Linked DNA regions of Pokkaliibacter sp. MBI-7. The protein of the gene in region 2 interacts with the protein of the main gene of each other region in a pairwise test. Links are inferred from orthologs where the notes say so. Each region holds a gene or a part of one and is shown on either strand. Other genes may lie near its edges.

Evidence for each region.
Region 1: the proteins of QCD60_RS06970 (region 2) and ndk interact in binary tests that used the Escherichia coli proteins (3 or more experiments, as listed by UniProt). The link is inferred for Pokkaliibacter sp. MBI-7 from one-to-one orthologs.

Annotation. Positions count from the first base shown.
Region 1 is NZ_JARVTG010000001.1:2,181,585-2,184,815, forward strand. Bases 327-3,231 are described here. They hold ndk (nucleoside-diphosphate kinase), read right to left. Parts: upstream 2,031-3,231; coding sequence 1,623-2,030; downstream 327-1,622. Other genes in these bases: pilW (type IV pilus biogenesis/stability protein PilW), read right to left, coding at 327-392; rlmN (23S rRNA (adenine(2503)-C(2))-methyltransferase RlmN), read right to left, coding at 438-1,574; iscX (Fe-S cluster assembly protein IscX), read right to left, coding at 2,183-2,383; fdx (ISC system 2Fe-2S type ferredoxin), read right to left, coding at 2,389-2,727; hscA (Fe-S protein assembly chaperone HscA), read right to left, coding at 2,736-3,231. In the rest of the region: more of pilW, read right to left, coding at 1-326. UniProt on the Escherichia coli protein: Major role in the synthesis of nucleoside triphosphates other than ATP. The ATP gamma phosphate is transferred to the NDP beta phosphate via a ping-pong mechanism, using a phosphorylated active-site intermediate.
Region 2 is NZ_JARVTG010000001.1:1,539,738-1,542,867, reverse strand. The notes cover bases 17-2,820. They hold QCD60_RS06970 (5-formyltetrahydrofolate cyclo-ligase), read right to left. Parts: upstream 1,853-2,820; coding sequence 1,181-1,852; downstream 17-1,180. Other genes in these bases: QCD60_RS06960 (cell division protein ZapA), read right to left, coding at 2,300-2,617; QCD60_RS06975 (hypothetical protein), read left to right, coding at 986-1,117; QCD60_RS06980 (EVE domain-containing protein), read right to left, coding at 303-764; QCD60_RS06985 (AEC family transporter), read left to right, coding at 17-243. In the rest of the region: more of QCD60_RS06985, read left to right, coding at 1-16; ltrA (group II intron reverse transcriptase/maturase), read right to left, coding at 2,981-3,130. UniProt on the Escherichia coli protein: Involved in the removal of 5-formyltetrahydrofolate.

The DNA.
Region 1 (3,231 bases), 640 kb from region 2 along the record:
ACCTGTGCACACCCCTGCTGAGCCTTGCCCACTGAAAACAGATACGCTCCGTAGTTGTTGTGAAGCCGCGCATCGGCAGGATAGCGGGCAATAGCCTGATCAAACGTCTGCTCAGCCAAGCCCTGCTCACCCTGGGCGGCATACATCATGGCCCAGGCATTCAGTACTTCTACATCGTTCGGATCCAGCTCTTTAGCACGTTGCAGAGGTTTGATAGCGGATTCAGGCCGGCCGGCCTGAAGATACCCCAGACCAAGACGCACATAAGCCTGGGCAGCACGCACAGCTTGTTCGCGCTGTTCTTTAGCAGAAGGTTTTGGAGGATTAGAAGTAGTGGCACACCCTTGGAGCAAACACATGGTCAGCAGTCCTATCCATGCTGTGTGGCGCATCCACTACTCCTTACTGGTTAAGATAACAACGATTATCAGGCTGACTCAGATCCCAAGGTTATCACGAACCGTCAAGGACTGATCAACCAATTTAATATAGCGCTCGCTGCGACGGGTACGGTCATCAACCTTACCTACCAACTGACCACAGGCTGCATCGATATCATCACCACGGGTAGTCCGCACGGTAGTGACGATACCGGCATGGGAAACATAATTCTGGAACGCCTTGATCGCTTCGTCCGTAGAACGCTCATAACCCGAGTTAGGGAAGGGATTAAACGGAATCAGGTTCAGTTTACAGGGTACCTGCCGCAATACCTTCACCAGTGCTTTGGCATGCTCGGGCTGGTCATTAACGCCCCGCAGCATGGTGTACTCAAAGGTAATACCGCGCTTGTCATCACACTTGTCGAGATAGCGCTTACAGGCAGCGACCAGCTCTTCAATAGGGTATTTCTTGTTGATAGGTACGATCTTGTCACGTAGTTCATTGGTTGGTGCATGCAGGGATACCGCCAGAGAAACATCCGTCACGTCACCCAGCTTATCCAGCATAGGCACTACTCCTGCGGTGCTCAGCGTTACCCGACGTTTGGACAAACCATAGGCGTTGTCCTCCATCATCAGACTCATGGCATCTACCACCGGGTCAAAATTCATCAGTGGCTCACCCATTCCCATCATCACCACATTGGTCACGCGGCGATCACCCGCAGGATCAAACGGACCAAAGGAGCCAATGGCGACACGCAGCTGGCCGATAATCTCTGCAGCAGACAAGTTACGGTTGAACCCTTGCTTACCAGTGGAGCAGAAGCTGCAGTCAAGTGAACAGCCGACCTGTGACGAGACGCACAACGTAGCTCGGTCACCATCGGGAATCAGCACAGTTTCTACTGAGTTGCTTTCACCGACACGAACCACCCACTTGCGAGTACCGTCTTTGGAAAAGTGTTGATAGATCACTTCCGGATCGCGAATCTCAGCAACCTGTTCAAGCTTGTGACGCAGGCTCTTGCTGATATCCGTCATATCGTCGAATGACTTCGCCCCACGCTGGTGAATCCACTTCAGCACCTGAATGGCACGAAATTTCTTTTCACCCAGACTCTCAAAGAAAGCAATCAGCTTTGGCAAAGAGTAGCCGAGAATATTTACTTTGGTGTTCTGTTCGTTCATGGGGCAAGTCATTTCAATCAGTCAAAGGTGGACTAACCCACCCGGGAATCAGCCGCCGAAAAAGTAAGCGATTTCGCGAGCAGCTGAAGTAGAGGAGTCAGAACCGTGTACAGCGTTGGCATCGATAGAATCTGCGTAATCATGACGCAGAGTGCCGGCAGCCGCTTCTTTAGGGTTGGTCGCGCCCATGATCTGACGGTTTTTAGCAATGGCTTCTTCGCCTTCCAACACCTGTACAAAAACAGGGCCAGAAGTCATGAAAGATACCAGGTCATTGAAGAAACCGCGTTCTTTGTGCTCAGCATAGAAGCCTTCGGCATCTTCACGAGACAGAGTAACCAGTTTACCTTCCACAACTTTCAGGCCAGCACGCTCGAAACGCGTGATGATTTCACCGATTACATTCTTTTTAACTGCGTCAGGCTTGATGATGGACAGGGTACGTTCGATAGCCATTTTTCTCTCCAGCAAATGCTTTGATTAGGGGTTGGAAGTTAAACCGGGCATTATACGTGAGAGCCTTTACCCTGAGTAGGGTTATCCACAAAAACAAAACGCCCGCAATAGCGGGCGGCGTGCAATCAACATCGTATCATGCATCACAGGGTCTAACGCGCTTCTTCGATCCAGGCCATTTGGATCGCTTCAAGAATTTTTTCATTGGAGCGCTCAGGATCATCTTCAAATCCATCCAACTCGCACACCCAGCGATGCAAATCGGTAAATCGAACATATTGGGGATCCACATCGGGATGCCCCTCAGCCAGCTCAATGGCGATATCTTGTACATCAGTCCAGTGCATAGCCATGCTCCTCAATGACGCTCTGATGCGTGATTCAGGGTGTACTTGGGCAACTCCACAACCAGATCCGTGTCACCCACGATAGCCTGACAACTCAATCGCGAATCGGGCTCCAGACCCCATGCCTTATCGAGCATATCCTCTTCCAGCTCATCTGCCTCGTTGAGGCTGCTGTAACCTTCGCGGACGATGACATGGCAGGTGGTACAGGCACAGGACTTCTCGCACGCGTGCTCTATCTCAATGCCATGACGCAGCGCTGCATCGCAGATCGACACACCTGGCTCAACTTCGATCACCTTGCCTTCTGGGCAGACTTCTTCGTGGGGAAGGAAAATAATCTGTGTCATCTATCACCTCAAAACTCATCTACACGATGGCCTGCCAGCGCATCGCGAATACTGCGATCCATGCGTCGGGCAGCAAAGTAATCGGTACTCTGGCTCAAAGCCTCAATCGCCGCCGACAAGGCAGTGTGATCTTGTGTCTGCTGGCGTAACGTCAGCAGCTGCGTCATACCTTCGCGCATTGCCTGCAACTCCGCTGCAGACAGAAGCGCCTGATCAGCTTCCAAGGCACTGTCCAGCGCTTCCAGCAGACGATCCGCCTCAACCTGTTGCTCTCGCAGGGCCCGTGCGGCCATATCCACTTCAGCAAACTGATAGGACGCCTTCAACATCGACCCGATTTCATCTTCGGAAAGCCCATAGGAGGGCTTGACCACGACACTGCTACTGACGCCGGTAGACAGCTCTTCTGCAGCCACACTCAACAAGCCATCTGCATCCACCTGAAACGTCACGCGAATACGTGCTGCACCTGCAGCCAAAGGAGGAATACCTCGCAGCTCAAAA
Region 2 (3,130 bases):
TTGCCACTGGTCGCTCTGATGCTGGCCCGAATATGGGGGGCTGAGCCGCTGGTGACGCAGGTGCTGATTCTGTTTGCTGCGCTGCCAACGGCCTCGTCGTCCTATATTCTGGCGCGGCAGATGGGCGGCGATGCTCCCCTGATGGCGGGGATCATCACTGCGCAGGCCCTGCTGGCGATGGCAACCCTGCCGATCACCCTGATGCTCTATCCGCTGCTGGGGCTGAGTCTCGGTACGGGCTGAGTATCTGTTCTGCGCTGTTCAGTGCTAGTGGGGCGTTTCAGTGTTAGTGGAGGGCAGTGTCAGTGAGAATAGTGGCTCAGGATATGCCGCCAGTGCTCTTCACTGACGGGCTGTACTGACAGGCGGCTGCGATTGATCAGCGGCATACTGGCCAGCTGGCTGTCCAGCTTCAGGGCCTGCAGGGGGATGACGTCAGTGAACTTTTCTCTGAGCTGGACATCGACCTGATACCAGCGAATTTTGCCGGGTTCAGACTTGGCATCAAAGTACTTCGATGTCGGGTCAAACGCGCTGGAGTCAGGGTAGCCCTCGCGCACAATCTCAACGATGCCGACGATGCCTGGCTGTGGGCAGCTGGAGTGGTAGAAAAAGGCCAGGTCGCCCAGTTTGATCTGATCGCGCAGGAAGTTGCGGGCCTGGTAGTTACGCACGCCATCCCAGCCACTGCGCTGATCTGGTTGCCTTTCAAGATGCTCAATGCCGAAGGTGTCAGGCTCACTTTTCAATAGCCAGAATGTCATGGTTATACCTCTCCTGGGTGCATTTTTTGCGGCGCGAAAAGTCGGAATTTACACCGTCTTTACTTCGACCTTAGTCGCAAAAAAAAATTACAAATCTTACCTTTTCAAGCGGTCAGAAAGTGTTAATTTTTAGCGCACTTTTTATATGGCTTCCCGTTTGTTTCGGGGATAAATCCAGTGTGGCTGGCGTCGGTTTTTGAGTTAAGAGGAAAGGTTACGCCATGAATAGTCGGCCCGATATGCTGACCCTGTTGTTTCTCGTATTTGTTGTCGGTTTCTGCATCACCGGTTACTCACAAAGTGATGTGCAGTTGTTTGCGCTGATCCAGTCGTTGCTGGGGTCAGTCGGTTAAGGACCTTTGATTCAGGTCTTCAGCCGTTATGCCGTCAGACATCCCTGACGGTGCAGTGGTGTGTCAGCGGTGTCCCTCAGTGCCTGATGCGGGACACCAGCCACCGTCCGTCATGATCCCCTGTAATGGAATGTCCCAGCTGGCTACAGGCAGTTGCGGTACTTCTTGCCCCTGATGTGCCAGTCCTACCATGCGTGTTGACAGATAACCACGATGCAGGAAGGCAAACGCCCGATCATAGAAGCCACCCCCCATTCCCAGCCGATTTCCACTCGCGTCAAACGCCACCAGTGGCATGCAGATCAGATCCAGCGTCCAGGCCGGGCGCTGGGCTGACACATCAAAGCGTGGCTCTTCAATACCAAAGCGATTGCGCACCATCGGTGTGTCCGCGGTGTAGTGCTGGAACAGCATACGATGGGCATTCAGTGGGTGCAGTACCGGCAAATAAACGTGCTTGTGCATTGACCAGGCTTTGTGGATCAGTGGACGCGGATCAATTTCACCATCATTACTCAGATACAGAGCCAGATGCTTGCTGCTGATAAAGGTGGGATGAGCGGCCATGCGGCGTACCAGCGACCTGGCAGCATGTCGTTGTTGCTGGGCTGACAGGCTGCGGCGCAGACGACGCATCTGCCGACGCAACTGCTGCTTCTGTTGCTCCAGTAGCTGCAGATCATCGACAGATGCAGATGCAGAGCGGGTAGGTAGACTGGCAACGGTTGAGTTCATCACGCTGTGCGCCATCCGGTGGTTGGGAAAGTGCTGAATAGGTGATAGCCAATACTAGCGGCTGTTGCGCTAGTGGTCATGCCTGCTGGCGACAGATTTGTGATTGCTGGCAACGTGCGATGCGCTTGCCAGTCGTTACAGCAAAAATTGAGAAAGGCTGTGTAATGAGCTGTGTAGCTAACATAAGTCAGCTGACGTGCTAGGAAAGGAGAAAAGGACTCCCCGATGATGCCGTTATCCGCCTGTACCCTGAACCAAAGGTTCAGAGTGGGAACGCCTGAGTCTTCAGAAGGCTTTCCGTCAAGCGGACATGCACAAAGAAAACCACGAGACATTCCCTTAATAAAGTGATTATCGGCTCGAGGGATCTAGCAGATGTATCGAACACCCCAGGGAGTTGGGTGCGATTATACACACTTGCATGGGGATGTCAGGCCTTGAAATTTATTATTCCTTGCCTTCCTCGGCATCTGCCGGGGTTGGGTTCAATACCTGATCAACCCGCTCAGCCAGAGCGCGGGCCTGACGATCAGCTTGCTCGTTGGCGCGTTGCATGCCCAGCAGTTCATAAGACAGATTCAGTGCCGTCATGATGGCGATGCGCTCCATGCCATGCACCTTGCCGCTCTGCCGTACCTGACGCATGCGCTGATCGAGCAGTTTGGCCGATAGCAGCAGCTCGTCCTTGCTTTCCTCTGGGCAGTTAATCAGGAATTCCTTGTCCAGAATGGTAATTGCCACAGTAGTGGCAGTTTGACGACTCATACCTAGAAGCTCCAAACCTTTTCGATGGCTTGCGGAGTGATTGTGTTATCTGCTGACTTCTTTTATCCAGACCAGTGTCTGAATTGTTGTGGCCAGCATGGCGCAAATGAAGCAGCGCCTATGAATTATAGTGCCGACAGCCCAGCTGGTGTTCTGCAGGTAAAGCAGTGTAACTCAGTGTTAGTGCGGGAAGGGCGCTATTTGGTTACGAGGTCTTTCCATTGACCTTGATCCTAAGCGTGCCACACAGGTTTTCCACTCTGGATGTAGGGTAGGGACAGCACATTACTGTGCCATCCCCCCCGTAGAACCGTGCGTGCAGCTTTCACCGCACACGGCTCGAACAGATTAAGCTAAGCCCACTTAGTGGACCGGCTTGTTTACTGTTAAACCACAGCTATGAACCTGAGCATGACACACAGGATGCAAAAGTACCCGATTCTTCAGTGTATCGTCACCCCCTTGTGAGCGGTAAACGATATGATGGTCGTGCCATCCTGTTTCTTTGGTAAT